4 regions of the Kurthia sp. Dielmo genome follow, and region 2 is predicted to be linked to each of the others. Evidence: riboswitches for the same ligand, from Rfam matches in the RefSeq annotation. Region 2 holds a riboswitch; each other region holds the start of a gene.
What was found. A riboswitch is a leader RNA that binds a small molecule or an ion and turns the genes downstream of it on or off. The one in region 2 is predicted to bind S-adenosylmethionine.
Positions count from the first base shown of each region.

Region 1: another riboswitch for S-adenosylmethionine. It lies ahead of metA (homoserine O-acetyltransferase MetA); the one in region 2 lies ahead of metK (methionine adenosyltransferase).
Region 3: another riboswitch for S-adenosylmethionine. It lies ahead of KTHG_RS00590 (O-acetylhomoserine aminocarboxypropyltransferase/cysteine synthase family protein); the one in region 2 lies ahead of metK (methionine adenosyltransferase).
Region 4: another riboswitch for S-adenosylmethionine. It lies ahead of KTHG_RS17425 (methionine ABC transporter ATP-binding protein); the one in region 2 lies ahead of metK (methionine adenosyltransferase).

Region 1 covers NZ_HE578957.1:280,428-288,665, reverse strand. Annotated here, with positions in the region: gene KTHG_RS06315 (acetylornithine transaminase) at 1-1,013, shown strand, start outside; gene KTHG_RS06310 (hypothetical protein) at 1,222-1,611, shown strand; gene KTHG_RS06305 (hypothetical protein) at 1,612-1,824, opposite strand; gene KTHG_RS06300 (aminotransferase class I/II-fold pyridoxal phosphate-dependent enzyme) at 1,848-3,008, opposite strand; gene KTHG_RS06295 (amino acid permease) at 3,416-4,813, shown strand; gene KTHG_RS06290 (sigma-54 interaction domain-containing protein) at 4,924-6,543, shown strand; SAM riboswitch class I at 6,610-6,715, shown strand; gene metA (homoserine O-acetyltransferase MetA) at 6,785-7,732, shown strand; gene KTHG_RS06280 (patatin-like phospholipase family protein) at 7,901-8,238, shown strand, end outside.
Region 2 covers NZ_HE578957.1:694,453-702,690, reverse strand. Annotated here, with positions in the region: gene pckA (phosphoenolpyruvate carboxykinase (ATP)) at 1-1,266, opposite strand, end outside; SAM riboswitch class I at 1,690-1,803, shown strand; gene metK (methionine adenosyltransferase) at 2,042-3,235, shown strand; partial or broken gene KTHG_RS21795 (GGDEF domain-containing protein) at 3,535-3,924, shown strand; gene KTHG_RS08300 (phosphocarrier protein HPr) at 3,963-4,235, opposite strand; gene qoxA (cytochrome aa3 quinol oxidase subunit II) at 4,964-5,890, shown strand; gene qoxB (cytochrome aa3 quinol oxidase subunit I) at 5,954-7,912, shown strand; gene KTHG_RS08285 (cytochrome c oxidase subunit 3) at 7,912-8,238, shown strand, end outside.
Region 3 covers NZ_HE578956.1:18,840-27,077, reverse strand. Annotated here, with positions in the region: gene KTHG_RS00615 (sensor histidine kinase) at 1-809, shown strand, start outside; gene KTHG_RS00610 (response regulator transcription factor) at 806-1,435, shown strand; gene KTHG_RS00605 (helix-turn-helix transcriptional regulator) at 1,608-2,894, shown strand; gene KTHG_RS21025 (hypothetical protein) at 3,015-3,167, opposite strand; gene KTHG_RS00600 (hypothetical protein) at 3,356-3,586, shown strand; gene KTHG_RS00595 (homoserine dehydrogenase) at 3,641-4,630, opposite strand; gene KTHG_RS00590 (O-acetylhomoserine aminocarboxypropyltransferase/cysteine synthase family protein) at 4,867-6,141, opposite strand; SAM riboswitch class I at 6,243-6,348, opposite strand; gene KTHG_RS00585 (SLC13 family permease) at 6,589-8,064, shown strand; gene nfsA (oxygen-insensitive NADPH nitroreductase) at 8,196-8,238, shown strand, end outside.
Region 4 covers NZ_HE578962.1:138,800-147,037, reverse strand. Annotated here, with positions in the region: gene KTHG_RS17440 (glucose 1-dehydrogenase) at 1-579, shown strand, start outside; gene KTHG_RS17435 (MetQ/NlpA family ABC transporter substrate-binding protein) at 627-1,469, opposite strand; gene KTHG_RS17430 (methionine ABC transporter permease) at 1,516-2,184, opposite strand; gene KTHG_RS17425 (methionine ABC transporter ATP-binding protein) at 2,174-3,199, opposite strand; SAM riboswitch class I at 3,359-3,464, opposite strand; gene KTHG_RS17420 (thioredoxin family protein) at 3,520-3,834, opposite strand; gene KTHG_RS17415 (toprim domain-containing protein) at 3,848-4,192, opposite strand; gene gcvH (glycine cleavage system protein GcvH) at 4,304-4,684, opposite strand; gene KTHG_RS17405 (arsenate reductase family protein) at 4,828-5,184, opposite strand; gene KTHG_RS17400 (acyl-CoA dehydrogenase family protein) at 5,375-7,159, opposite strand; gene KTHG_RS17395 (acetyl-CoA C-acetyltransferase) at 7,219-8,238, opposite strand, start outside.

The DNA of each region.
Region 1 (8,238 bases), 410 kb from region 2:
TTGCTGTACTATCACTTGGTCACTCCAATCCAATTTTAGTAGAGGCGATGAAAGAACAAAGTGACAAGCTATGGCATGTATCGAATTTATTTGATAATCCAGAGCAAGAAAAGCTAGCAGCAAGCCTTGTAGCAGATACACATTTAGCGCATGGTTTCTTCTGTAACTCAGGTACAGAAGCGAATGAAGCGGCAATTAAATTAGCACGTAAACATACAGGTAAGCATAAAATGATTACATTCCTACACTCATTCCATGGTCGTACATTTGCGGCAATGAGTGCGACAGGACAAGAAAAAGTGCATGCTGGCTTCGGTCCGATTGTCGAAAAATTCGAGTATTTACCATTTAATGATGTAGCAGCATTACAAGCAGCTGCAGATGAAGAAACAGCGGCAATTATGCTAGAAGTCGTGCAAGGCGAAGGTGGCGTCAACCCAGTCACAGCGGAATTTGCAGAAGCGATTCAAGCCATTTGTGATGAAAAAGGCATTTTATTAATCGTCGATGAGGTACAAACAGGCATAGCCCGTACAGGTACGCGCTATGCATGGGAGCAAACGGCATTAAAACCAGACATCGTGTCATTAGCAAAAGGCCTTGGTGGCGGCTTCCCAATCGGTGCAATGCTTGCAACAGAAGCATTGTTTGATAGCTTTGGTCCGGGGACACATGGCACGACATTCGGTGGTAATCCAATGGCGACACATATCGCGCAAACAGTTATTGATACTGTATTTGACCAAGCATTCTTAGCGGATGTCGAAACGAAATCAATCTATGCAAAGCAACAACTTGCAAAAGCACTACCAAATTTACAAGTACGTGGCATGGGCTTACTACTGGGCATCGAATCACCACTACCGGTAGCAGAGGTGATTCAAGCGGCCGAAGAAAAAGGGCTATTATTAGTCGGTGCTGGCGAAACGACAGTGCGTCTATTACCACCGCTAACGGTGTCGAATGAAGAAATCGATGCAGCGGTTGCGATTTTAAAAGAAATTTTAGGATAGTTTCATATGAATTAATGTGCTTCGAGAACCACAATTCATTAGCATTAACCTCTTATAATAATAGTGATTTCAATTGACCAAATAGGAACAGGGACCTATTGAATTAGTTGTCTTACACGAAAAAAGATGCTTATCTATGAGATAAGCATCTTTTTTTGTTTCGTTTTGATAAAATTCGGGGAAAAATCGGTAAAAGGAAGTGGTGAATGTGAAAAAAGGAAAATTTGCAACCTATAATGGTGCAGAATATGAAGTTACGACACAGCATAATGGCATGGTCGTGTTGAAATCACATGAGGCCGAAAGTTTACTGGACGGATTTTATCGTGTGAAACAATTTATTTCAACGGACTTTTTTATAAAAGAAGTAGCACTTGATGATATTGATCGCCTTTATACAATCGATACACATGCACGTTACAACGGAGAATTGTACGCAGTTTATTATGATGAAATTAAAAAAAGCTATCGCCTTGAAACCGACGATAGCCTAGCCGCGCATTTATATCATTTTGAATCTGTTGGACTGAATCATTATCGTAAATATGTGCAACCACATGAAATTGAACTTGTGGAGCATTATGAAACATTGCGTTAATTAGGAATTGAAAAATCCGATTGCAACGAGGGCGATTTTTAGTAATAAAATACCGAATAAAATAATAAGCATCACAACGAAGAAGAAGGGGACTTTTGCATCCTCTTCTTTTTTTTCGTCTGAAAAGGCTTCCTCACCTTTTTCTAAAAATTCACGCTCGATTTCTTCATTGATTTTTTGAAGTTCTTCCTCTGTAGGTTCATGTTGTTTCACGATAGACACCTTCTTTGACTAATCTATAATGTAGCAAAACGTCTCAATGCTTCGCGAATTACATTCTCAGGCTGCACCAGTGCAATACGGACATAATTTGTACCTGACATGCCAAAAATAGATCCAGGAACGACAACGACACCTATTTTGGCAATGGCTTCATAGGCAAATTCAATATCATTTAGCGTTTGCTGCGGATATTTCGCATAGACGAACATCCCACCCTTTGATGGTACAACATCCCATCCTAATGCCGCAAGCCCTTGTGATAAAACATGGTGTCGCGCTGCAAATGTTTGGCGTAGACGCGCTGTGATTTCTTCTGCGTTATCGAGTGCGACGATAGCTGCGCGCTGAATCGGTTCAAATGTACCATAGTCTAAATTGGATTTTAATTGCTGTAAAATCGCAATAATCTCTGCGTTGCCGACGATATAGGCAATACGTGCGCCCGCTAAACTGAAACTTTTTGATAGCGAATTAATCTCAATCCCAACGTCGATGGCACCAGCTGCTTGTAGAAAAGACACTGGCGCCGTTTCATCAAAATAAAATTCAGAATAGGCCGCATCGTGTAGCACGATAATATTGTATTTTTTTGCAAAGGCAATGACGTCATCAAAAAAGCGGATAGAAGGCATCGCAGGTACCGGGTTCCCAGGTAAGTTTAAAATCAGTAATTTCGCGCGCTGTGCAACATCCTCAGGAATTGCCTGTAAATCGGGTAAAAAAGCATTGTCAGCACGTAACGGCATATAATAGGGCTCAGCCTGTGCTAAATGAATCCCAGCTTCATACGCTACATACCCAGGATCTGTCGTTAAGACAATGTCACCGGGGTTACAAAAAGCGAGCGGTAAATGTACAAGACCTTCTTGAGAGCCCATCGTCTGTAAGACCTGTGTAGATGCATCAAGCGTGACTTCCACGCGGCGTTTATAATAGCGTGCAACGGCCTCATTGAAATCCTGAATGCCACCTAGTGTATAGCCATACGAAGTCTCAGCGAGCGCATGATGTGCTAATGCCTGGCGAATTTTTTCGTCTGGTGGTAGGTCAGGGCTACCAAGACTTAAATCAATGATTTGATGACCGGTAGTAGCCGCTTCTTTTGAAGCTTTTTTTAAGTCACCAAAAATCGCTTTCGGAAATTTTGTCATCAGTGCGGAACGTTCAATTTTCATGGGTGGGCACATCCTTTGCTGTCAGTATAGTATAGAACAAGTTTAGCATAAAGAAATTAAAAGATGTCACAATTATCTAAATAGATAAAAAACAATGCGCTAGTTAGTTTTTACGTATTCAAGTAATGATATGGTAAATAGTCATTTGTTTAGAAGGGGAAAATAAAAATAAAGTATAAAACAGCATATTTAATACATAACGACAATGGATGATAATTATCTCATTGAAACATAGGTAGTTTTCGCGAAAAATGATGCGTTTTTGCAACAAAAATTGCATTTTATGCTTGTAATGAAATGTAGGATTGCTTTAAAAGTGAAGCTCTAACAGCGCTTTCGGTGATTTTAAAAGTTGGCACGAAAATTGCATAGTAAAGGGTGAGGGAAAAATATGGAGGTGTTGGAATATGGCGCAAGTAGAATTAGGCAAAACATTAAAAACACGTCACATCACGATGATTTCAATTGGTGGGATTATCGGAACAGGACTATTCGTCGGCACAGGGAAAAACATTATATCAACAGGACCAGCTACAATCGTTTCGTACATATTGGCCTGTCTAATCATTGTCTTCATTATGCGAATGCTTGGTGAAATGGCTTCAACAAAACCAGAGAATGGCTCGTTTGCAGCGTATTCAAGTCGTTATATTGGCCGCTGGGCAGGTTATACAGTTGGTTGGTTGTACTGGGCGAGTTGGGTGTTCATTGTAGGTTTAGAAGCGGCCGTTATTGGTGGCATGCTGCATTCATGGGTACCGTCGATTCCAGTATGGGTCGGTAGTGTAGGGATTACGCTACTACTAACAGCCATTAATTTATACTCCGTTAAAACATTTGGTGAATTTGAATACTGGTTAGCATTTATTAAAGTAGGGGCTATCATCGTGTTCTTAGTAGTCGGCGCCTTAATGATTTTTGGTGTGTTACCGACGTTTGAACATAATGGCTTTGCATTTATACAAGAGGCAGGTGGTTTTGCGCCAAATGGTGTGCTACCAATCTTTACAGGGATTGTATTCGTTATTTTCTCTATTTGCGGGGCAGAGGTAGCCGCCATTGCAGCGGGTGAATCAGAGGATCCAAAGCGTAATATCGTCCGTGCTATTAATAATGTTATTTATCGTTTAGCATTGTTCTTCGTTGGTTCGGTATTAATTATGATTTGTATTATTCCGTGGAATAACACGGAACTACTAGCAGCGCCATACGCCAACATTTTAGAAATGGCCGGTCTTCCGATGGCTGCACAGCTAATGCAAATTGTTATTTTTACATCACTTATTTCCGTAATGAACTCTGCGATTTTCACAAGTTCACGTATGTTACTTGGTATGGCTGAAAAAGGTGATGCACCAGCGATTTTCATGAAGCTATCGAAGAAAAGCAGTGCACCAACATTTGCAATCATTGGCAGTACGGTTGTCGCATACTTTTGTGCCATTCTTTACTTTATTTCGCCAGATGTTATTTTCTACTTCTTAGGTAATGCAGTTGGTGCCTTAATGATTATCGTGTATATTTTTATTGCGGTCGCACATATTCGTTTCCGTAAACAGTATGAAAAAATGGAAACAGAGCCACTTGCGATTAAAATGTGGCTATTCCCGTATTTAACGTATGTCACGATTGCGATGCTTGCGGGTGTGTATCTTTGTCAGATGTTCATTTCATCCTTGCAGGCCCAGTTTTATATGAGTACGATACTCGTTATTTTCGTCGTTGGTAGCTTCTTCCTACGTGAGCGCCTGAAGAAAACAACGCTTACGACTGCAAATGCTACACGAAATGCAGATGTAGAATAGCTTATGGAAATGGCAGGAATTCCTACTGGGGGATTCCTGTTTTTTCATGCGGACAAGTGCTTTTTTTTCCACAATGTTCATGTTAAGCTAGGCTTCGGAGGGGATTGTCGATGGAATTAAAACAAATGATTACGTATATTTTGACCGATCACCAGTTTCAGTGGATTTCTAGTAATAGTGAGCAGCCACCGCAGCAATATGCAGAGATTATTGAACAATTCCGTATAGAACAACAAACCTATTTGGATTTAGAACATTGCTTTGTACATATTATTGAACTTGAAGCATCGTATTTATTTATTATTCACGATAAAGAGATGACGACATCGTGGCAATTTATCGAACATGTGTTGAACTCGGTTAGTGATGGATTGACAATCTGTAATTCAGATGGCATTATCGTTTTTCAAAATGAGGCCGATCGCAAGATGTTTGAGGTCGATGCGCGCTATTTACCAGTGATGGAATTTGTTGAACGCGGCATTATGAATGAGTCGGTGACCATGAAAGTGCTAAAATCGAAAAAGCGGGAAGACATCGTGCAAACATTCGCCAATGGACATGTCGTATTAGTAACGGCGCTACCGATTTTTGATGAGGCGGGCAATGTGGAATATGTTGTCGCCAATTCACGTGAAATGACTGAACTACGTGACATGGAGCGCACGATTGAACGCTTAGAGTCACAGAGTGCACAGTATAAGGAACAACTTGAAGCATTAAAGCAACAATCTTCAACGAGCTTGATTGCTGTTTCTAAAGCGATGCGCCAAGTGATTGAAAAAGCCACACGCATTGCCAACGTCGATTCGACGGTACTTATTTCGGGGGAATCAGGTGCAGGTAAGGAAGAATTAACGAAATTAATTCATCAGCGAAGTCACCGTGCACAAAAGCCGATGATTACGGTCAATTGCGGTGCTATTCCAGAAAATTTATTAGAGTCGGAGCTTTTTGGCTATATGGGTGGTGCGTTTACTGGGGCGAATAAAACAGGGAAACCTGGTCTTTTTGAACTTGCCTCTGGAGGTACACTTTTCCTCGATGAAATTGGCGAGATGCCATTATCGCTACAAGTAAAGCTACTACGCGTATTACAAGAATCAGAAATCACCCGTGTAGGAGGGATTAAACCGATTCCAGTGGATGTGCGGATCATTACCGCAACGAATCGTAATTTATATGATATGGTGCAGCGCGGTGAATTTCGCGAGGATTTATTTTATCGTTTAAATATTATTCCGCTACGTATTCCACCACTGCGTGAACGTAAGGAGGATATTGCACCGCTTGCATACCGATTTTTACATTTAGTAATGGAGAAATATAGCATTGAGCGTACGATTGAGGAAGCAGCAGTCGACCGTCTTACGCAGTATTATTGGCCGGGAAATATTCGTCAGCTGAAAAATTTTATTGAACGCGTTAGTTTATTAACGCAGCAGTCGACCATTACCCTGCAATACATTCAGCGAGAATTTCAAAAGCCGGAGTATCAACAGCATAATCCAGTGCCGTTGGTCGATGATACGTTCACACAAACGCCTATTTATGATCAGAATCAGACACTAAAAAATCAAGTGGATGCCTTTGAGCGAAAAGTGATTAAAGAGGCGCTCGGACAATACCCTAGCATTCGTCAAACAGCGAAGGCATTAGGCTGTAATCAGTCGACACTTGTGCGTAAGATTCAAAAATACCAGCTCGAAAAACAAGTATCCTATGAATAATATTCTATTTTTTCAGAAAAGTTTGCAAAGTATTTGAAATTTTGCTATGATAACTGAAACTGCATAGTCTTATCAAGAGAAGCCGAGGGAAAAGGCCCGACGACGCTTCAGCAACCTCTACACTAGTAGAAAGGTGCTAACTCCTACAAGTTTTGTACTTGGAAGATAAGAAACGGATAAATTGCCCTTCTTATTTTTATTAAGAAGGGCTTTTTTTACGAATTTGAGGGGGTTCAGGAACATGCCAATTAACATTCCACAATATTTACCGGCAACAGAACGATTAAAAGAAGAGAAGATTTTCGTTATGGAGGAGGAGCGCTCAAAGAGCCAAAATATTCGTCCATTAAATATTTTAATTTTCAACTTAATGCCTGAAAAAGAAAAAACAGAATTACAGCTGTTACGTTTATTAGGAAATACACCACTACAAGTGAATGTCACGTTCTTAAATACCGCAACACATGAGTCAAAAAATGTGTCAAAATCACATTTAGAAACATTTTATTCAACATTTCATGAAATCAAAAAAGATCGGTATGATGGTATGATCATCACCGGTGCACCCATCGAATTATTTGAGTTTGATGAGGTCGATTTCTGGGAGGAGCATAAAGAAATTTTGGACTGGGCACAGGAGCATGTGACGTCAACGATGCATATTTGTTGGGGCGCACAAGCAGCACTGTATCATTATTATGGCATTGGAAAATACCCACTTGAAACGAAGTGCTCTGGTATTTTTGACCATGAAGTATATGATAGCACTGTGAAACTACTTCGTGGCTTTAACGACATTTACCCAGCACCGCACTCGCGTAATACATCGATATCAACGGAAGCGGTAAAAAATCATCCAGACATTGAATTATTATCCGAATCAGATGAAGCAGGTGCTTTTTTAATGATTTCAAAAGATGAACGTCATGTGCTCGTGACCGGGCATTTAGAATATGATGCGGATACACTAGCATTAGAGTATGAGCGCGATGTCGCACGGGGCTTAAATCCAGAACTACCAAAACATTATTTCCCTGAAGATGACCCAACGAAAAAACCGCGTAATACATGGCGTTCACATACGCATTTATTATTCTCAAACTGGTTAAATTACTATGTATACCAAGAAACGCCATATGATTGGGTAGACAAAGGTGAAAATCATTCGCTAACGTCTTCCTGTTTATAAATAGATGAAAAACTAAAAAGAGAACAGAAAAAGACACTTTCAGGAGGCAAGCTTTGGAAGTGTTTTTTGATGGACAAAAATGAAAAGCATATTTATACGAAAACAATATGACAGTTTTTCACATTTAGTGTACGATAAATAGGCAGAAAAATAAGGGAAGTGGCGACAGTGAACGAAACGAGTTTGATTTTAGAAGGGGGTACATTCCGCACCATTTATACGAGCGGTGTACTGGATGCCTTATTACGCGAAGAGATTATGATGCCCTATATTATTGGGATTTCAGCGGGGGCAATTAATTTATGCTCCTATATTTCAAAGCAGCCTGAGCGTACGATGCGCGTCTTTACGGAGTATCGACATGATAAGCGTTATGTAGGTATGCGAAACTTCTTAACAGAACGCTCATTATTTGGGTTAGACTTTGGTTGGAATGTGTTGCCAAATCAGCTTGAATTATTTGATTGGCAAACATTCCGTAGCTACGAAGGCACAGCGCTTGCGGG
Region 2 (8,238 bases):
GAATACATTTGCTTCATGCTCGTCAATTTTTTGGCCTAACATTTCAGCATATTTTGTAGCATGTAATGGCATGAATGGAGCACCGAAGCATGTAGAAAATGCTGGTTCAGGTTCTACTACACCACGTTCTGTACCAGGGATTTTAGAAGTGAAACCTGATAAGAAGTGGTACATTGCTTGGTCTTTCGTTAATTTAGAGATTGGAGGTAATACGCCAAATGCATCTGCAGTTAAGAAGATGATTGTTTTTGGATGACCTGCAACTGATGGATCAACGATATTATCGATATTTTGAATTGGGTATGCTACACGTGTGTTTTGTGTATATTGTGCATCATCATAGTTAGGAATACGAGTTGCTTCATCAACTACAACGTTTTCAAGTACTGTACCGAATTGGATGGCATTGAAAATTTCAGGTTCTTTTTCAGCTGATAAGTTTAATGTTTTTGCGTAGCAGCCACCTTCAATATTGAAGATACCTTTATCAGACCAACCGTGTTCGTCATCACCAACTAATTTACGATCTGCATCTGCAGATAAAGTTGTTTTACCAGTACCAGATAAACCGAAGAATAATGTAACATCACCTTCAGCACCAACGTTAGCAGAGCAGTGCATTGGGAAGATACCTTGTTCTGGTAATAAGTAGTTCATGATACCGAAGATTGATTTTTTCATTTCGCCAGCGTACTCAGTACCACCGATTAAAACAATTTTCTTTTCAAGAGATACGATGATGAATGTTTCTGAAGTTGTACCATCTACTGCAGGATCTGCTTTAAATGTTGGAGCAGAAACGATTGTAAAGTCTGCTACATGGTTAGCAAGCTCTTCTTGAGAAGGACGAATGAATAATTGGTGAGCGAATAGGTTATGCCAAGCATATTCATTTACAACGCGAATTGATAAGCGAGAATCTTCATCAGCGCCAGCAAAACCTTTGAATACAAATACTTCCTCTTTTGCTTTTAAGTAATCTACTACTTTTTTATATAAGTTATCAAATACTTCTGATGAAATTGATTGGTTTACTTTCCCCCAGTCAATTTTATCTTTTGAGCAATCTTCTTCAACGAAGAATTTATCGCGAGGAGAACGACCAGTGTATTTACCAGTTAAAGCACGAACAGCACCGTCAGCAGTTAAAATTGCTTCATTACGAGATGTCGCTTTTTCTACTAATTGTGCTACTGATAATTGTTCCTTAATATTTTGACCAGCTAATAGTTCTGTTAATTCATTCGCAGTTTCTACTGAATTCATGTGTCGTACCATCCTTTTTTAAAATTTATATGTTATTTAGTATGCCTTATTGGCTTTTTTTTAATTAATTATGGAATTAGTATAACACATTAAAATCAATAGTCTACATTAATACATCATTTTTTATAAAAATTATTTAAATATGACAAAATGGTTAAAGGAAGTAAAAGGTGTTTCGAACCAGCATTATTCTGTTTTATTGTATATAACAGTTGTTGTAAATAAGTTTTTTAAGGCTCTGTATTACAACAGGTATTAAATAATTTTATTAGGTTATACTTATCCATAAAAAATATCATATATACGATTGTGTATGACCAATATTTTATAATTTTAGAGATAGCATAGGTCATGTATTTAACAGAGCTATTAAATGATTGACTTTCATAATAGAATCTATTAGTATTGGAAATTGAACGGATACTCTTATCCCGAGCTGGTGGAGGGTCAGGCCCAATGAAACCCGGCAACCTGCATGTATTTCACAGCATGCGTTGGTGCTAATCTGATGCAAGGATTTTCCTTGAACGATAAGAGTGAAAGGTGCTTACGAAATTACCCCTTTCCTCATTAAACATTATGAGAAAAGGGTTTTTTTATTTTCGATTGTCATTGCAATCGCCAATGGCACTTTCTATAATACTCGTGTAAAAGCAGCTTCGGCTGGCTGGCATCGTAGGAGAACAGCTCATTTTTTAAGTTTCTTCTATATAATAGGTGCTACACGGATAATGAGTACCGTATCTATCGAACTCGTATAGGAGGAACCCATACAATGGCTCAACGTCGACTATTTACTTCAGAAAGTGTTACAGAAGGACATCCAGATAAAATCTGTGACCAAATCTCAGATGCAATTTTAGATGCGGTTTTAGAAAAAGATCCAAATGCACGTGTTGCATGTGAAACAACTGTTACAACAGGTTTAGTACTAGTAACAGGTGAATTAACAACATCTACTTATGTAGATATGAAAGGCATCGTTCGCGATACAGTAGCTGAAATCGGCTATACTCGCGGTAAATATGGTTTCGATGCGGAAAATCTTGCTGTACTTGTTGCAGTAGGTGAACAATCACCTGACATTGCCCAAGGTGTAGACCAAGCATTAGAAGCACGTGAAGGTTCTATGTCAGATGAAGAAATTGAAGCAATCGGTGCGGGTGACCAAGGTTTAATGTTTGGTTACGCTTGTAATGAAACACCGGAACTTATGCCACTACCAATTTCTTTAGCACATAAATTATCTCGTCGTCTAACAGAAGTTCGTAAATCAGGTGAGTTAGCTTATTTACGTCCAGATGGTAAAACACAAGTAACAGTAGAATATGATGAAGAACAACATGCAGTACGCGTGGATACAATCGTTATTTCTACACAACATGATGAAGAAACAACATTAGAGCAAATTCAAGCAGATATGAAAGAGCATGTTATTAAACAAGTTGTTCCTGCTGAATTATTAGATGAACAAACAAAATACTTTATCAATCCAACAGGCCGTTTTGTCATCGGTGGACCTAAAGGGGATGCAGGTCTTACAGGACGTAAAATCATCGTAGATACTTACGGTGGTTATGCACGTCATGGTGGCGGTGCATTCTCTGGTAAAGATGCAACAAAAGTTGACCGTTCAGGCGCTTATGCTGCTCGTTACGTTGCGAAAAATATTGTTGCTTCAGGTCTTGCGGACCGTGCAGAAGTACAACTTGCTTACGCAATTGGTGTTGCACAACCGGTATCAATTTCAATTGATACATTCGGTACAGGTACGGTTTCAGAAGCTGAATTAGTAGAAGCTGTTCGCGAATTATTTGATCTACGTCCAGCAGGCATTATTAAAATGCTTGATTTACGTCGTCCAATTTACAAACAAACAGCTGCTTACGGTCACTTTGGTCGTACAGATTTAAATGTTCCTTGGGAAGAAACAAATAAAGCAGAAGCATTAAAAGCTCGTTTTAACTAATTTCTTTTTATGAGGCTAGGAAACTAGCCTTTTTTTTATGGATAAATATAGTCAGCAAAAGCGTAATACGCCTTATTATCAAATATTATTAATTGATTCATTAACTAAACAAATTATGAATGAAGACCGCTTGAATAAGGCACTTAAGGTTTCTTAAATGACAACCACCGCATTCGAATGAAAATTGCATAAGGACCGTTTAATAGATATAAAAAATCGTCTATTGATGAAGAGTAATTAGATGAAAAATGGCAAGTTAAAAATTATATTTTCGTCATTTTTGATATTGATTTAAAAAAGTGAATGATACATATGGTCATCTAGTAGGTGACCAGGCAATCAAATGGCTAACTTCATTAGCAGTACAATGGAAGCTAAAGCAAAATATTGATGTCATTCGATACGGGGGAGATGAGTTTATTTTATTAATACCGCATCGCTTAGAGGTTATTCAAGAGGATTTAGATGTTTTAAGGGAGTTTGTGATAAGTAAAGAATTTGCTATTTGAAGAACAGGGGAGAGCATTCATATGACAATTAGTATCGGTGCTTGCTATACAAATGAGGAGATGTGTACGCTAGAACAATTATTTAAGCAAGCAGATGTGGCTTTATATCAAGCAAAAGAAAATGGCCGTAACCGATTATATGTTCAAGAATATAAAAAAGAAACCTTAAAAAGGTTATAACGTTTTTAAGGTTTCTTCTATTATAATAGTGTGAATTATTACTTCGCTACACCAAGGCCAGATGTTGTGAATGTTTCTTCTAGCTTTTGAAGAGCAAGTTCTTCATCAGAGCCATCAACATTGATTGAGATTTCAGAGCCAGTTGGGACGCCAAGTGACATAACACCAAGAATTGATTTTAAGTTAACGTTTTTGCCATCAAACACAAGTGTCGTGTCTGCTTGGAATTTTGAAGCAGCTTTTACTAACTCTGCTGCTGGACGTGCGTGTAAACCTTCGGGTGCTGTAATTGTAAATTGTTTAGAAATCATATAAATTCCTCCTTAGTGGATTTTAAATAGTTGCTATAAAGGACAACCGTTCAAATATCACCACTTTTTAAATTATGTAGTGGTCTTTTAAAGAATACCATATTAAGCTTTTAGAGTGTTAATGCTATGTTAGTAACATTTGTGGCAGTTTATTAAGATAGCATCTCATTTTATAGCAATAAACTACGTTCTTTTATAAAGTCCGATCTGACCTTATAAAAGAACTAACGAATAAGTTAAAGTCAAAGTATTTGAACTTATCAAATAAAAGAAAATAAAGGATATAAAACGAATATAAAGTATCACAAAAAGTGTAAAAAGAATGGTTTTTTGAAAACGTGTACACAGAACGTTCAAAAACATTTAAAGAAAATGTGAAAATGACAATATTTCTATTTTTTTACCGTATACTTAGGTTTATAATTCAAAATGAATTGTAATGGAGGTTGATAACTTCTACGCGAAGGGTTTGTGAGCTTGGGTTTCCTAAAACTTCCTGATTTCAGGGTACATACTATCTGATTCTATGTTTTTTGATTGAACTGCAATTATAAGGGAATCGAGGTATAGGCACTGGCTTTGGGGGGGATTTAGGACACAAATTCGATCATCCTGCGCATTCACACATATTTATTTTGTACCTTACAAACTAAATATCGGGGGACACACTTCAATATCCATTCAGCATTCTACGTATGTAGAATAGTTGTTTTAGAAGGGAGTACAACATGAGAAAAAAAGTACTAATCTTGCCGATTGTTATGGCGTTTATGGCTCTAGTTTTATCTGGCTGTGAACCATTGATGGTATTTGACGCGAAAGGTCCGAACGCTCGTACACTTTCGACTACCATCTTAATTTCGATCGCTACAATGGTAATTATTCTTTTAGCTGTGTACATTATCCTTGCAGTAGTATTAGTAAAATACCGCGCAAGCAAATTACCAGCTGATTACGAACCTCCTTTTGAAGAAGGTAACCGTAAACTAGAATTCGTTTGGACAGCTATTCCAATCGTTATCGTAGCTTTCTTATCAGTTGTAACAATTTGGTCATTAGAAAAGGTTGAAAATCCACAAACAGAAGATTACGCAAATACTGAACCATTAGTAATTTATGCATCTTCTTCTGAATGGAAATGGCACTTCAGTTATCCTGAACAAAATATTGAAACAGTTAACTATGTGAACATTCCAACAGATCGCCCAATCGAATTCCGTCTATACTCTTACGGTATGATGACAAGTTTCTGGGTACCACAATTAGCAGGTCAAAAATATGCTATGAGTGACATGACTACAACAATTCACCTAGCTGCAGATGAAGCAGGTGAATACTTCGGACGTAACAGCTTATTCAACGGTCCTGGCTTCGAAGCACAACAATTCGAAGTACAAGCTATGGAACAAGCTAAATTCGACGAATGGACTCAAGATGTAAAATCTACTGAGCCTGAATTAACAGAACAAAAGTTCAACGAATTACTTAACGCAGCCCACGTTGGCCGCGAAAGCTTCTCTTCTACTCACTTATCATTCAGCCCAGCTCCAGCATCTCACCACGATATGATGAATGCAGAGTCTTACAACAAATCTAAAGCTGATCAAACTGGTAACGGTAAACTTAACATTCACCGTCATACAGACAGTCACTAAGGTTTAAAATCTGAATAATAATCTTCTCAAAAGTAGAAGCAAGAAAGGAGTCACACTAAATTGATGAGTTTTGACGCAATCGTTGCACCGTTAAGCGAGCCTATGGTCTTTGGTACCTTCATCGGTATCGTAGTAGCATCACTTGCTGTTGTAATTGGTTTAACTTACTTCAAAAAATGGGGTTGGTTATACAGTGAATGGCTAACTACAGTTGACCACAAACGTATCGGTGTAATGTATATCTTTGTAGCTATTATTATGCTATTCCGTGGTGGCGTCGACGCATTATTAATGCGTGCGCAAACTGCGATTCCTGAGAATGGCCTATTAAACTCTGCTCACTATAACGAAATCTTCACAACACACGGTCTTTTAATGATTTTGTTCGTTGCGATGCCGTTCGTTATTGGTCTTATGAACGTTGCTGTACCGCTTCAAATTGGTGCACGTGACGTAGCGTTCCCACGCTTAAACTTACTAAGCTTCTGGTTAACAGTAGCTGGTGCCATCTTAATCAACGTTTCGTTCATTTTTGGTGGATCACCAAACGCAGGTTGGACAGGGTACTTCCCATTGTCTGGTCCTGAGTACAACCCAGGTGTTGGTAATAACTACTACGCTTGGTCAATCCAAATTTCTGGTTTCGGTACGTTAATGACAGGTATTAACTTCATTACGACAATCATGAAAATGCGCGCACCTGGTATGACGCTAATGAAAATGCCAATGTTTACTTGGTCTATTTTAATCACTAGCTTAATCATCACTTGTGCGTTCCCAGTTATCACTGTAACAATGGCTATGATGACTTTAGATCGTCAATTCGGTACTAAATTCTTCGCTATGTCTGACGGTGGTATGGACATGCTTTACGCTAACTTATTCTGGGTATGGGGTCACCCTGAGGTTTACATCGTAATCCTTCCAGCATTCGGTATCTTCTCAGAAGTTATCGCTACGTTCTCACGTAAAAACTTATTTGGTTACGGCTCAATGGTAGCAGCAATGGTAGTTATTTCTACACTTGCATTCTTAGTATGGGCCCACCACTTCTATACAATGGGTCACGGTGTATTAACAAATGGTGTATTCTCAATCACTACAATGTTAATTGCTGTACCAACAGGGGTTAAGATTTTCAACTGGTTATTAACTATGCGCCACGGTAAAATCTCATTCACAACTCCAATGCTTTACGCTTTAGGCTTTATTCCAATCTTCACTATCGGTGGGGTTACTGGTGTAATGCTTGCAATGGCAAGTGCGGACTATCAATATCACAACACATTATTCTTAGTTGCTCACTTCCACTATGTATTAATTCCAGGTACAGTATTCGCATTATTCGCGGGTTACCACTACTGGTGGCCACTTATCTGGGGCTTCCGTCTTAACGAAAAACTTGGTAAAGCAGCATTCTGGGTTATGGCAATCAGCTTTAACGTAGCATTCTTCCCAATGTTTATTCTTGGTTTAGATGGTTATGCTCGTCGTATGTACACGTATTCAGCAGCGACAGGTTACGGTCCATTATCAATGGTATCATTCATTGGTGCATTAGGTTTAGCCGTATCATTCATCTTAGTTGCTTACAACATCTACTATTCATTCCGTTACGCAAAACGCGAGGGCTCAGATCCTTGGGATGCGCGTTCACTTGAATGGTGTGTTCACACCCCAGCTCCAAACTACAACTTCGCAGTTATTCCTACAGTTACTCGTCTTGATGAGTTCTGGTTTGCGAAAAAAGAAGGCCGCGACCTTCAAGCTGGTAAAATTGAAGATATTCATATGCCAAACAACTCACAAAGTGCGTTCTGGCAAGGTATCGCTATGACTGCATGGGGATTCTTCTTCGTATGGGCAGAGTGGATTCCAGCTGCTATCTTCTTAGTAATTACCTTAGCATTCATGCTTTACCGTTCATTCCAAAAAGATGACGGTTATCATATTCATGTTGCTGAAATCGAAGAAACAGAACGTCGCTATGACGAAAATGGCGGATTGCGAGGTGCTAAATAATGGCTCATCACGTTGATCACAGTCAACCATTAGAATACTCGACTACGCAAAACCGCTTAAATATTTACGGTTTCTGGATTTTCCTAGGTGCGGAGATCGTGTTATTCGCCACATTATTTACAGTGTACTTTACGTTATCTGATCGTACAGGTACAGGTCCAACTGGAGAAGAAATTTTCGAATTAGGGCCAGTTTTAATTGAAACATTCTTATTATTAACAAGTTCATTCCTAATTGGTTTAGGTGTACATGCAATGCGTCTTGGTCGTAAAACACCAATGGTTGTATTCTACATCTTAACGCTAATTCTAGGTTTAGGCTTCTTA
Region 3 (8,238 bases), on a different contig from region 2:
GTGATTACACGTATGGGCAAATGCTAGATCAGCTACTAAGAAATAGCGCGGCACTACCGAAAAAACGTGTATTACCACGCAAACAAACCGCACAAATTGCGGAGCTTGCAGAATTAATTCAGACACAGAAAAAAAGTCTACAACGCTTAATTAATGACGATGCGAAAGCGAAGGAAGCGATGATTGAGGAACAAGTTATTCAAGAACGTCAGCGCCTCGCACGTGAATTACATGACTCCGTATCCCAGCAGTTATTCGCCGCTTCGATGCTGTTATCAGCAATTAATGAAACCATTGATGTAAACGAAACCTCTGCAAAGCAGCTACAGCAAACGGAAAAAATCGTGCAGCAGGCACAGCTCGAAATGCGTGCCCTACTGCTCCATTTACGCCCTGCTGCCTTAAAAGGAAAAACACTTGCAGAGGGCATGAACGATTTATTAATGGAATTACGTCAAAAGGTACTGTTTACGATTCATGAACGCATCGAGGAAGTAACATTACCAAAAGGTGCTGAGGACCATGTCTTTCGTATCGCGCAAGAAACGTTATCGAATACACTACGACACTCAAAAGCAAGCGAGGTTGATTTATTATTAGTCGAACGCAATAAACGCGTCATTTTACGCGTGCAAGATAATGGTGTCGGCTTTGAATTAGATGATGACACACATGGTGGCTCGTACGGCTTACGTAATATCGAGGAGCGCACCATCGAAATTGGCGGGACATGTAAAATCGTCTCTGTCCCTAATCAAGGCACGATTATCGAAGTTCAAATCCCAACCGAACAGGAGGAAACGACATGATTCGTGTATTATTAGCCGATGATCATGAAATGGTCCGTATTGGCGTGTCCGCTTACTTACAAGCACAGCCAGATATGGAAGTTGTCGCTGAGGCAGAAAATGGAAAGCAAGCTGTTGAAAAGGCGCTCGAAACTCGCCCTGATATTATTTTAATGGATATGGTGATGCCCATTATGACGGGCGCTGAGGCAACGGCTGAAATTATTAAGCAATGGCCCGATGCGAAAATTATGGTCGTCACAAGCTTTTTAGATGATGATAAAGTATACCCTGCACTTGAAGCAGGTGCGATTAGTTATATCTTAAAAACGACCAACGCGAAAAGTATCGCAGACGCTATTCGAAAAACATTTGATGGCACGTCGGTATTAGAGCCGGAAGTTACAACGAAAATGATGCAGCGTATGCGTCAGCCTGAGCGTGAACTACATGAAGATTTAACAGAGCGTGAATCTGAGGTGCTGTTATTAATGGCGCGTGGTATGACAAATCAGGAAATCGCCGATGAACTCTTCATCGCCTTAAAAACAGTTAAAACCCATGTTAGTAATATCCTCTCTAAACTCGAGGTGCAAGACCGTACACAAGCCGTTGTGTATGCATTCTCACATCATTTAGTGAATTAAGTAGCTGCTCCTGTGGCTGCTTTTTTATTTTTCAGCACCCTAATTTTCTCTAAAAAGTCGTATCCTATTTTTTACAGGATGTTTTTTTGTAAAAATGAGTTTTTCGAATAGTAAAAACCGCCATTTTTCGCTATTATAAGGACATCCTAATTTAAATAGAAAGGGTTTTCATTTGAACATCGGGCAAAAAATCAAATTGCAACGACTCAAACGCCATATGACACAACAACAGCTTGCAAAAGGGATTTGTTCTACTTCCTATCTTAGTAAAATCGAAAAAAATCATGTCGTTCCAAAACAAGAAATCAAGAATGCTTTATTTAAACGCCTTGATATTCAAGATTCCTTATTTGAAATAGATGAACAGACCTTTATGCATAATATTCAAACAGCTTACCATGCTGTTTTATCGATTCAAACAAAAGAACATGCACGTATTGCGTACAATACATTTTATAGCACACCAATTTCGTTAAAAAATCCACAAAACTTTTATACAACAAATTTATATTTATGTTATTTTTCAATTATTGCAGAAGAGCCTCTCGAGAATGTGCAGCCTCTCGTTAATGGACTTTTAGCAATTAAAGACAACTTCACACCGTATCAAAATTTTTTATACCATGCGATTTATGCTAAGTTTCTATTTAAGCAAAATAAATTTGAAGAAGCAAAATCAGCTGTTTTTAAAGCCTTTAAAGTGATGAATATAGACACAATTGAAGAAATAGAGTACGCCACATTACTAGTACTTGAAGGGCAAATTCATTTTCGTCAGTACGAACATGGTAATGCCTTTTCTCGTACACGAAAAGCACTTGATATTTTCTTAAATAATCATGCGCATGAGCAGATTTTAAAGACCTATAATTTTTTGGGCTTAATCAATCTACAATTCGGCAACTATGAATACGCCTTAAAATTTTTAAATACCGGCTATGACTACGCTGTGCAGCTCGCGAAAAAACATCATTATGGTCAGTTACTGCAAAATATCGGCTACACATATGCACGTATGCAAGAGTCTAAGCGTGCAATTCACTATTATCGCCAAAGCTTAAAAAACAAAAAGGACCCAATGAAGCAATTGATTACAATTCATTCCCTAGTAAAAGAATATTCAAAGGTTAATCAAACCGAGCAAATTACAAAATGGTGTAATTATGGCCTTGCGTTAATTAATAAGTACGGGTTAGAAGATGAAGCGCGCAGCTACCACTTTCATTTTCATATTTATCCAATGCTTCATGACCTGGATGATTTTAAACCGTATTGCTTAGAAAACGCGATTCAGCATTTTAGTGCCATCAAAGACGATCGCAACGTTCAGAAATATGCGCTTGTATTAGCTGAAAAGTATGAAGCATTAGAAAACTATAAAAAAGCTGTTAGCTATTATCATTTAGCAAATGAGGCTAGTTTTTCTGTACGTGCTATCAAAGCTTGGCAAGACCTATAACATAAAAAAACGACACTGCGATCAACACACAGCGTCGTTTTTTTCAATTGAGTAAAGCACATTACTCATTTATTCGGACCGCTATTTCTATCCACTGAAAATAGCGCTTTATCGTTCTACTTATGGAATTAAGTTCATCACAAAGTTTGTAACGTGTTGTAGTGACGTAAAATTAAATAGTTGTTGCGAACAAAACAGCATACTGAAACCAGCCAAAACTAGCGAAAATACAGAACCAACTAAAGCACCTTTTGTCGGTGATTTAATAGACATGAATAGCGGACCCTCCCGTACGTTTTTTACTTACTGCTAGTATACGGGATTAAAATTTCAATTATATGACAAAACGCTTACGTTAACATTAAATCCATTGTCATTTGTAAAAAACACGTTATAAAAGATCTAATGCAAGCCTTTTCATTTTTCGTTATAATTGCTCATAGAAAAGAAGGTGCACACATATGTACAAAACCGTAGCACAAACGGCAAAAGATATTCATATGTCAGAATCACAAGTCATGCGCTATGTGCTGCATGGTCGTATTCGTTCTGTTTATGATGGCGAACAATTTTTAATTAATAGCCAACAATTCACGACGTATTTTGAACAACTTGAACAATTAAAACATGAAATCGACATTTGGAAGGCAACGCCGATTCCAGAGGACATTGATATTAAAGATGAAGATTAAAAAAGCATGTGAGATGGTAATTCGACAAACCCTCTCACACGCTTTTTTATTGTATTAAGCTAAAGATACTGCTTTTTCAGGCTTCGCTAACATATCTGCATAATCTTCCATCATGACACTAGCTGTTGGATACATACCTGCACCCGGTCCAACCATTGTTAATGTGCCAATATAGTTTGTATCAAGGGTTACCGCATTGTTGACGTCATCAATCGCATATAGCGGATGATCCGCTCCAACAAGCTGTGGGCCTACTTTAGCAATAATTTCACCCGTTGCCTCGTCGCGATACGCATCTGCTACGTGGCGATAGCGTAATCCTTGTGCTTTTGCCTCTTCTACCTGTTCAGATGAAATACCATCAATACCTACAACCTCTACTTTATTCCAATCAGGTTGCTCACCAAATGCTAGTGCACAAAGAATCATGAGCTTACGGAATGCATCCTCACCCGACACGTCATTATGTGGATCAGCCTCCGCATAGCCTAAATCTTGTGCGGCCTTTAGCGCGACATCAAACGGTAATTCCTCTGCGCGCATTTGCGTTAGGATATAGTTTGACGTGCCATTTAAAATGCCTTGCACTTGTTTTACTTCATTGACGCGTAGTAGGTTTTGCATCGTTTTAATAACAGGCACGCCGCCCGCCGTCGTTGCCTCGTAGCCTACTTGTACACCTTTTTTCTTGGCCTTTAATTGTAGTTCTTGACCGTATCGTGCAAACATCACTTTATTCGCTGTGATAACGTGACATCCCTTTTCAATCGCTTGATCTAAGTAACCATACGCTGGGTCCTCACCTACAATACCTTCAAACACGACCTCTAAATCTGGAATCGCTAAAATATCGTCAAATGACTCTGTAAATAGTGAAGAATCAATACCTTCACGTACTTTTGATGCGTCACGCACTAAAATTTTTGCGACTTCAATTTCTACGCCTAACGTTTGTTTGAAATGCTCACGACGTTCATGAACGATGTTGTAAATGCCTTGTCCAACCGTACCGAAACCTAAGATTGCTGCCTTGACTGATGTCATATTTGTTCGCCTCCAAATGCTTTTTCTTCTAAACGCTCTTTTTGTACTTACTGAGAGTACAAATGTTCCTTCATTAGAAACAATTATACTTAGTTTAGACGATAAGGTGCATAATTTCAAGAAAATTCTTTCTTCAATGGACAATTGTCTCCTCTAGGCGGTCACAAAGTGTTCAATGGACAAACGAATGAGTTAGCCATTTTTTCTGTTGGTGGCGAATGAGCCGAGTTGATTTTTTAAATACTTGCGAATGCTTTTTCAAGCGCTGCAATAATGTCATCGGCGTTTTCTAAACCGATCGATAAACGCACAAGTTCCTCAGGCACGCCTGAAGCAATTAATTCTTCTGCGCTTAGTTGCTGATGTGTTGTCGATGCGGGGTGGATAATTAGTGAACGCGCATCGCCAACATTTGCGACATGTGAGAATAATTCAACTGTATCGATTAACTGACGACCTGCCTCGCGTCCCCCTTTAATACCAAATGTTAATACGGAGCCGGCACCATTTTTTAAATATTTTTTTGCAAGTGCAGCATTTTCACTCGTTTCAAGACCGTTGTAGCGAACCCATTCTACCTTGTCATGCCCGTCTAAAAATGCAGCAACTTTTGCGGCATTTTCATTGTGACGAGGTACACGTAAATGAATCGTCTCTAAACCTTGAATAAAGTTGAATGCAGCATCTGCACTTAATGTCGGACCGAAATCACGTAATAAAATGACACGAAGGCGCGTCGCAAAGGCGGCACTCGCTGCATCAATACCGTAACGAATCCCATGATATGAAGCATCTGGCTCTGTATAATCTGGGAATTTACCACGCGTCCAATCAAATTTACCTGCGTCGACAACAACGCCACCAATCGTTGTACCATGGCCACCAATCCATTTTGTCGCAGAGTGAATAACTACGTCTGCACCGAATTCGATTGGATTTGAACCGATTGGTGATGCGAATGTATTATCAATAATTAATGGAATATCATGCTTATGTGCAATGTCTGCTAATGCTTCTAAATCAGCAATGGTAAGACTTGGATTCCCAATTGTTTCAGCGTAAATCGCTTTTGTATTTTCCTGAATCGCTGCTTCAAACTCAGCTGGATGACGCTCATCTACAAAGGTCGCTGTAATGCCGTAGCGAGGCAGTGTGTTGGCGAATAAATTATATGTACCACCATATAGACTATTAGCTGCAACGATATGGTCCCCCGCACGCGCAATATTTAAAATCGAGAACGCAATGGCCGCCATACCTGATGATAGCGCTACTGCTGCTGTGCCACCTTCAAGAAGTGCGACACGCTTTTCAAATACATCGACTGTTGGATTCATAATACGAGAATAAATATTCCCCGGCTCCTCTAATGCGAATAACTTACGCGCATGTTCAGAGTCATTAAACTTATAGGCCGTTGTACGATAAATCGGTACTGCAATAGCACCTGTTTCTGGATCTGGCGTTTGGCCACCGTGGATTGCGATTGTTTCTTTTTGAAATTCTGTCATATTCATTTCCTCCTAAAATTTTTCGATGGAACATCGGGAGAAAGAAGGAAAAATAAAAAACCCTTCTTCATAAGAAGAGGGTTGTATAAGCAATAGTCCTCCCCTTATCTTTCAGATCCGATTCAATCTGTAGGATTTAGCACCGTAGTAAAAATACTGGTTGCCGGGCATCGCAGGGCCTATTCCCTCCGCCACTCTTGATAAAGGTATATGATTTTTTTGTTCCATCTGATTGTACATCAGTATAACGAACTTACACATACGCGTCAACAGAATTTTCTAATTTTTTAAAATTTACTGTCTTTATAAGAAATATATGCACATATCCGCTAAAAACACACTTCTTTCGCTCGTTAACGATTGCTGTTACGAAAGTTTTAACTTTTGCACAAAATTACATCCCTTAAACAGCCTATAATTGTAAGTAAAAGGAAGGTGTTATATGCTATGTCTGAAAAAAAAGAGAAAAAGAATTTAAAAGGATTATGGATTGCTTTAGCGTTTCTTACTCTCATTATCATTACATTTCTTCCGAATAACGGCGATGTCCCAATTGCTGGTCAACGCAGTCTTGCCATCCTCGCATTTGCCGTTATTTTATGGGTGACAGAGGCTGTATCCTATCCAGTTAGCGCCGCAATGATTATTGCGATTACAGCAATTTCACTTGGCTTTGCGCCAACAATTGAAGACCCTTCTGCTACGTATACAACTGCTGGTGCCTTAAAAATGATTTTAGGAGGCTTCTCTAATTCTGCTGTTGCCCTCGTTGCCGCTGCACTGTTTTTAGCAGCAGCGATGCAAGCGACAAACCTGCATAAACGCTTAGCATTATGGATTTTAAATATTGTTGGTACTAAAACAAAAAACATTGTTTTTGGCGCCATTTTAGTATCAATTATTTTAGCATTTTTCGTGCCAAGTGCTACCGCACGAGCTGGCGCTGTTGTACCTATTTTACTCGGAATGGTTGCTGCATTTGGACTTGCTAAAAATAGTAGACTTGCCGCATTACTCGTTATTACAGCCGTCCAATCCGTATCCATCTGGAATGTCGGTATTAAAACCGCTGCCGCACAAAACATGGTTGCACTCAGCTTTATTAATAAAGAATTTAATGTTGATGTGTCATGGAGTCAATGGTTCCTTTATGCCGCTCCGTTCTCACTCATTATGTCCGTTATTTTATTTTTCGTGATGATCAAGCTTATCAAACCTGAAACAAATGTCATTGAAGGCGGCAAGGATGTTATTAGACAGCAGCTCGATGAATTAGGTAAATTAAAAGCTACTGAAATTCGTCTAATTGTCATTTCACTACTACTGTTATTTTTCTGGTCAACAGAAGGTCGCCTTCATCAATTCGATACAACAACAGTCACAATTTTTGCGATTGCATTATTATTAACACCAAAAATCGGTGTCTTCGAATCCTGGAAGTCTGTTGAAGCACTTATTCCATGGGGTACAATTATTGTTTTTGCAGTCGGTATCGCACTTGGTACTGTACTGCTTGATACACAGGGAGCTCAGTGGTTATCTTCCACTGTATTTGGTTCACTTGGCCTTGAACATATGCCAATTCTTTCAACAATTGCGCTAGTAAGTGCCTTTAATATTTTGATTCACTTAGGCTTTGCGAGTGCAACGAGCTTATCGTCTGCGCTCATTCCAATTTTAATCGCACTCACAACAACGATTCAACTCCCTGCAGATGCTATCGGCTTTGTCTTAATTCAACAATTTGTTATTAGCTTTGGTTTCCTGTTACCAGTAAGTGCCCCGCAAAATATGCTAGCCTATGGTACAGGCGCCTTTACAGTCAAAGATTTCTTAAAGTCAGGGATTCCACTTACAATTGCCGGTTATTTACTCATATTATTATTCAGCGCAACCTACTGGAAATGGCTTGGCTTATTATAAACCGACCAACAGAGCGTTCAAAAATGAGCGCTCTTTTTTCATAAATTCAAAGCGCTTTTGGTAGCCACTAAATGGCAAAATCCGTTATAGTTAAACTGGATTTACAAACTTACATATAGGGGGCTTTTTTAATGAATGATGTACAACAGCAATTACGCAATCACACATCGGTGC
Region 4 (8,238 bases), on a different contig from region 2:
GTGAATGTTGCAGTCGAGGAAGATGTACAGCGCATGATTGACGATGCGATCGGCCACTTCGGTCAACTTGATATTCTTGTAAACAATGCCGGTGTGAGCGACAATATGCAGGCTGCTGGTAATGTGACAGATGAGGTTTGGCAACGCGTTTTTGATATTAATGTAACGGGCGTGATGCGTGGTATTCGTAAAGTATTACCTCACTTCATAGAGCGCGGTAAAGGAACAATCGTTAATATGGCATCGATTTCAGGCTTATTTGGCGGTCGTGGCGGCTTAGGCTATACAGCGGCCAAACATGCGATTGTCGGCATGACAAAGAACGTAGCGTCGCAGTACGGCCCTCAAGGGATCCGTTGTAATGCGATTGCACCTGGACAAATCCAAACAGGTTTTGCGGCAAACATGGACCATATCGATAAATTTGGCATGGAAGTAGCGATTCGTGGAACAAACTTAATGCCACGTGCCGGTACAGTCGACGATGTCGCAAATATTGCGCTATTCTTAGCATCGGATGAATCTGATTTAGTAAATGGTGTTGCACTAGCAGCAGACGCTGGCTGGAGCGCTTATTAGGCATAAAAAAAGAGGCTAGGGTTAATCCCCAGCCTCTTTTTTATGCTCTATTTACTTACAGGAACGACTGAGCCGCCCCATTCTTCTGTAATATATTCTTGAATTTCTTTAGAATGTAAGACATCGACTAATTTTTTGATTGATTCATTGTCTTTATCTTCTTTACGAACGGCAATTACATTTACGTATGGTGATTCATCACCCTCAATGGCAATTGAATCTTTCTTCGGATCTAAACCAGCATCGATTGCAAAGTTAGAGTTGATAACGACTGCGTCAGCATCTTTTGAATTATTGTACGTTTGTACTAACATTTCAGCATTGACCGCTGGATCGATTTTTAACTCTTTTGGATTTTCTGCAATATCTTTAATTTCAGCGGTTGTTTTATCCACACCATCTTTTAATTTGATTAAATCATTTGCTTCAAGAAGTGTTAAGATACGACCTTGATCTGCTACTGATTTCGAAATAATAATTTTCGCACCTTTTGGTAACTCATCTAATGATTTGTATTTTTTAGAGTAGATAGCGATTGGCTCGATGTGAATACCACCAACATTGACGAAATCATAGTCTTTATTATCTTTCATTTGTTGTGTAAGGTATGGAATATGTTGGAAATAGTTTGCGTCAATATCGCCTGAAGCTAATGCTTTGTTTGGAATAATGTAATCTTGTGCTGTTTCGATTTCAAGATCTACGCCCTCTTTTTCAAGAATTGGCTCAGCTTTTTGTAAAATTTCTTTATGTGGTGTGTTTGACGCCATGATTTTAATTGTTGTTTCTTTTGAATCACTACTTGATTTGTCGTCTGAGCCACATGCTGCTAAACCAAGTGCTAATGATGCTGTTAATAAACTTGCTACTAATTTTTTTGACGCTTTCATAATATAAAATCCCCTTTTCCCTCTTTATATTTGATACGCAATTGCGTTATCGTTTATCAATTTTTGTTGTAAAGAAATCACCAATAAATTGGATAATAAATACGACAATTAAGATTAAAATAGTTGCTATAAACGTTACATCTGTACGAGCTCGTTGGAAGCCATCCACGAAGGCTAAATCACCTAGACCACCTGCTCCGATAATTCCTGCCATCGCTGTGTATCCAACAAGTGCTACCGCCGTTACCGTAATACCTGAAATTAATGCTGGTAACGCTTCTGGAATTAAGACCTTGAAAATGATTGTAGAGGTTTTAGCCCCCATTGAGCGTGCTGCTTCGATTACGCCCTTATCAATTTCACGTAAAGCGATTAATACCATACGTGCGTAGAATGGCGCAGCACCGATAATTAATGCTGGCAATGCGGCATTGGCTCCTAAAATCGAATCGAATAAAAATGTTGTAAATGGAATTAACAAAATAACTAAAATGATAAATGGAATCGAGCGGAAGACGTTCACAAACGCACCCGTAATCCAATTCGCTAGTTTATTTGCCCATAGCTGATAGGGACTTGTTAAAAATAACACAATTCCTAACGCTAATCCCAAAATGAATGTAATGATTGTTGAAACAGCTGTCATATATAAAGTCTGCAGTGTGGCTTCCCAAATTCGGTCCCATTCTACATTCGGAAATAAATTAGTCAACATCACTAATCACCTCCGATTTGATACCCTTATTTTCTAAATATTGAATCGCAGCTGCGACATCAGCATCTGAACCAGTCAACTGGACGATTAACGTGCCGTACGGACCACTCTTCGTCGGTGAGATATTACCGTGGACGATATTGACGTCTACCGCAAACTTGCGAATAATTTCTGTAATGACAGGCTGCTCTGTTTGATCGCCTACAAAAAATAATTTAATTAACTGTCCTTCGCGGTAATCCTCTAGCATTTGTGCGACCGATTCTTTTTGACCGGTTGACGTTGCTTGCGTCACGAAACGTTTTGTAATCGGTGCTTGTGGATTTTGGAATACTTCAAGAACATTCCCTTGCTCAACGACCTTCCCTTTCTCCATGACCGCCACACGATGACAAATCTTACGAATAACATGCATCTCATGCGTAATCAGCACGATTGTTAAGCCTAATTTTTCATTGATGCTCACTAGTAAGTCTAAAATCGCATCCGTTGTTTCCGGGTCAAGTGCAGAGGTTGCTTCATCACAAAGCAGCACAGTTGGATTGTTAGCAAGCGCGCGGGCGATGCCGACACGCTGCTTTTGACCACCTGATAACTGCGATGGATACGCATCATCGCGACCCTCTAGGCCAACAAGTGCAATCAATTCTTTTACACGCTTTTGACGCACATCCTTTTTCACTCCCGCAATCTCAAGTGGAAATGCGATGTTCTCCGCTACCGTACGTGACCATAATAAATTGAAATGTTGGAACACCATGCTGATATGATGACGCGCATTGCGTAGTGCATTGCCGCGTGCCTTTGAAATATTGACATCATTGACAAGCACGTCGCCTGATGTCGGCTTTTCTAAACCATTAAGTAAACGAATCATCGTACTTTTTCCGGCGCCACTGTATCCGATAATGCCGAAGATTTCTCGATCCTGAATTGTTAAACTCACATTATCGACAGCCGTTAGAGAACCATTCGCTGTTTTGTATTGTTTTGAAACATTATCTAACTGAATCACTGTCATTCCACCTTGTTCTAAAACTTTTGAACTCTCTGATTATTCAAATTCCAACAATTATACTATGCTTTGTCGTCGTCCAATTTAAACTGCTAAAAAAATAAAACCCTTCTGTTTTTTAGAGCAACAGAAGGGTTTAACGTATCGTGTCAAACCGTTCTCTCATCTCCCAAAGTAATGACTTTGCGTGAATTGGCACCATATCACATACTGCGACGGTTGCCGGGCTTCATAGGGCACTTCCCTCCACCTCTCTAAATAAGAGTAACGACATAAGTTTTTATTTTATTGTTGGTTTCTACTTTAACACTCTGATATTTTTACGTCAATGACTTATTTAAAATTTTTTCATACAAATTTGGTACGGATTGAAATGCGTATACTTTATCGCGCACTTGCCCATTCTCTGAAATTAGTAGACATGGCACACTTTCAATCTCATAATCGTATGCAATTTGTTCCATATAATTTAGATTTGCCTTCCCCATTGGGATTTGTGGCAATACCTGCTCTGTGACGTCCATCATTTTAGACGCTACTGCACATGTGCCACACATTGGCGTATATAAATAAAAAGCCGTGACGTCATGTTTTGTACGTTCTTGCTCCCATTCTTCGCGAGACCATTCTTTCATTACATGTCATTCCTTATCGTATTAAATAGGCGGGATTCACTTGAAAATCAGCTGCTGCTAGCACGAAAGCTAAATAATTTTGCGGTGTATGCTCGACTTGCTTATACGTTCGTCGCGTGTATAAATGCTCGGCATGAGGAAAATAATGCTGCACGAGCTTTCGCGCTTTCTCACCGGACTCATCCGCATCAAAAAACACATATAAGTCACTGTCCTCATAAGGTGTAAGTAGCTCCTCTAGTCGGTCCTCACTTATCGTACCATTCGTACAAATAATTTCGACCACTTCATTTAGTATGGGCAAAATGCGTAGCTTATCTTGCTTTCCTTCAACGATTAACACCTTGTCTGTCACCATTTCTGCCACCTCCACAAGCTTCCCCGTCTTCTACTTTAGTTATACCACAGCGCATGCACTCTACACAAAAAAGAACTACCCCAGTTGAGGTAGCTCTTTGTGATGCTAATATTATTCAGCGATTGCTTCTTGATATTGTTCTGCAGTTAATAAACTTTCAACGTCTGCTTCATTTGCAGGTTCAACAACGACCATCCAAGCTTGCTCGTATGGCGATTCGTTTACTAGCTCTGGAGAATCTTCTAAGTTTTCGTTTACTTCTAGAATTTTACCAGCGATTGGTAAGTATAATTCAGAAACTGTTTTTACAGATTCTACACTACCGAATGATTCGCCAGCACCGATTTCATCGCCTACTGCTGGTAGTTCAACGAATACGATATCGCCAAGTTCTGATTGTGCAAATTCAGTAATACCGATTACTGCTTTACCATCTTCTAATTTAACCCATTCGTGATCTTCTGTGTAACGTAAATTTGTTGGAACGCTCATTGTTTATTCCCTCCGTTTATGTAATTTCATCTTTATTGTGTCACGTTTTCCGCGTGTTGACAAGGGTAATTCCGAACTTTCTAAAGGTCATACATCTTGTTGCAACAGCATTTCAAGCGATTTTTGGTCGTCCATAATGGACACTATTTGTACGATTCGACAAATTCCTGCTCTTTAAAGCCTAAAGTTACTTTTTTACCGTCCGTAGTGAGAGGACGCTTGATTAACATACCATCTGACGCTAAAAGTGTTAATTGTTCGTCTTCTGACATATCAGCAAGCTTATCTTTCAATCCTAACTCACGATATTTCATGCCAGATGTGTTGAAAAATTTCTTCAATGGAAGCCCACTTAGTTCATAAAACTTGCGTAACTCATCCTTCGTCGGTGTGTCTGTCGTAATGTCATATGCCGTAAAGTCGATGCCTTCATCTTTCAACCATTTTGACGCCTTTTTACATGTCGTACATTTTGGATAATGGTAAAACTGAATCGCCATTTTGTATGCGTACCCCCTTCTCGTTTCCTCTATTGTATAGACATTTGAAAGCCTTTGCAAATACGAAAAGAAAAAGGATAGACGCACCCACTGCATCTACCCTTCTCTTTATTTACATGGCCTACAGTAATATGGGAGTATTGTGTAGTTGTCTTTCGGGTAAGGCCTCTTACTTCCATACCCGAGTCACTTACACGATGAATTTTTCAGCTGCAATTAATGCTTCTGCTGCTTGGCGTTTTAGGCGAATCGTTTTCTTCGGTGTATAACGACCAAATTTACGAAGTGCTGATAGCATCATACGTTGGTTGTCACCTGATGATGAGTTCACTAGCGTATCACGCGCTTCTGCTAAGATTGTTTCAAAGGCATCTTGGCTGAAGATTTCTGTATACAATAGCTTTTGAGCCGCTTTGTCTGCACCATCGCGGTCAATCGCTTTTTGCGTACGTAATACCGCTGATTCCATCGCGAATAATTGGTTCGCGATATTGGCGATATTCACAAGAATTTCTTGCTCATCTTCTAGCTTGTTACCATATTTAAGCGCTGCTGTCCCTGCCGCAAGTAACGCCACTTTTTTCGCCATTTTCACTAAATATTTTTCTTGTGCTAATGGTTCGTCTGCGATTTCTTCTGGTACCATACCTAAGATTTCTTGCTGCAGTGCTTGCGCTTGCTCAAGAAGCGGTAATTCGCCCTTCATTGCTTTCTTCATAAAGGTACCTGGAACGATTAAACGGTTGATTTCGTTTGTTCCTTCGAAAATACGGTTGATACGAGAATCGCGGTAAATACGCTCTACTTCGTATTCTGCCATGTAGCCGTAACCACCGTGCAGCTGCACCGCTTCATCCGCTACATAATCAAGTACTTCTGAACCAAAGACTTTGTTGATTGAGCACTCAATCGCATACTCTGCAATCGCTTCTGCAATCTTTTTACCGTCTTTTTTCTCTTCATCACTCATTTGACCCATATTGTCCTCAAAGTACCCAACTGTACGATAAATTAATGATTCAGAGGCATAGATTTGTGCCGCCATATTCGCTAATTTTTCCTTTGTTAAGTTGAATGAAGAAATTGGTGTATTGAATTGCTTACGTTCATTAACGTATTGAATCGTAATATCTAATGCGCGTTTTGATGAGCCAATTGTACCTACGCCTAATTTGTAGCGACCAATATTTAAAATATTGAACGCGATGATGTGGCCGCGACCTACTTCACCAAGTAAATTTTCTACTGGCACTTCTACGTCCTCTAAAATAAGCGTACGTGTAGAAGATGATTTGATCCCCATTTTCTTCTCTTCCGCACCAGTTGATACGCCTGCAAATTCACGCTCTACGATAAACGCTGTGAATTTTTCACCATCAATTTTCGCGTATACAACGAATACATCCGCAAAGCCTGAGTTTGTAATCCATTGCTTTTCACCATTTAATACATAGTGCGTACCTGCTTCATTTAAGCGTGCAGTCGTTTTCGCACCAAGTGCATCACTACCTGAGCCTGGCTCTGTTAATGCGTATGCCGCGATTAATTCACCCGTTGCAAGCTTCGGTAAATAGCGTGATTTTTGCTCATCATTACCGAATAGGACGATTGGTAAAGACCCAATCCCCACATGTGCGCCGTGTGTAATGGAGAAGCCACCAACAACAGCCATCTTCTCTGTTACAAGGGCAGATGTGATTTTATCAAGCCCTAAGCCATCGTACTCTTCTGGTACGTCTACTGCTAATAAGCCTAGCTCACCCGCTTTTTTCAGTAGGTTTACTGAATGCTCGAACTCGTGATTTTCTAAATTTGGGATCAACGGGAAGACATCGTTTTTCACGTAGTCTTCTGTCGTTTTTGCGATCATTTTATGCTCATCTGTGAAATCCTCTGGCGTAAATACGCGGTTAATGTCCACGTCTTCTGTTAAAAAGCTACCACCTTTAATAATGTTTGCTGTATGTTCTGTCATCGTAAATTCCTCCCCGATTTAAATAATTCTCCCCTGTGAAAATAAGCGACAAATACGATTTATAAAACTTCGAAGACGCCCGCAGCACCCATACCGCCGCCGATACACATCGTTACGACACCGTATTTTTTGCCTTGACGTTTCAATTCATGAATCAGCTTTAATGAAAGAATCGAGCCCGTTGCGCCAAGTGGATGACCAAGTGCAATCGCACCACCATTTACATTGACCTTCTCGATATCAATACCAAGCTCTTTTACGACTTGGATTGATTGCGAAGCAAAGGCTTCGTTGATTTCCCAAAGGTCGATATCCTCGATCTTTAAGCCCGCGATTTCAAGCGCTTTGGGAACCGCAACAATTGGCCCAATCCCCATGATTTCCGGTGGCACCCCTCCGACCGCAAATCCTAAAAATTTCGCTAATGGTGCAATGCCTTGTTCCTCTGCATATTCACGGTCCATTACAAGAACAGCCGCTGCCCCGTCAGACGTTTGTGAAGCATTCCCCGCTGTTACGCTACCCTTCACATTAAAGGCTGGACGTAGCTTCGATAATGTCTCCACTGTCGTTCCTGGACGAATCCCTTCATCCATTTTAAATTCAAAGCGTTTTTCCTGTGGCTTATTGTTGTCATCAACATAGCGCTGTACAACATCCACTGGCACGATTTGCTCATCGAAACGACCTTCTTTAATCGCACGAATCGCATTTTCATGTGAGCGTACCGCAAAGGCATCTTGCTCCTCGCGAGATACGCTATATTTCACCGCGACATTTTCCGCTGTATGCCCCATGCTTGTGTAATACTCAGGTGCTTCCTCTGCTAATGTCACATTTGGACGTACGACATGGCCCATCATCGGCACCATTGTCATTGATTCCGTACCACCTGCAATGATGGCTTTTGAATGCCCAAGCATAATACGCTCTGCCGCATTGGCAATCGTTTGTAGCCCTGATGAGCAGAAACGATTGACCGTTTGTGCTGGCGTCGTATCTGGAAGTCCTGCTAGCGCACCGATATTACGCGCTACATTCATGCCTTGCTCCGCTTCCGGCATCGCACAGCCGATAAT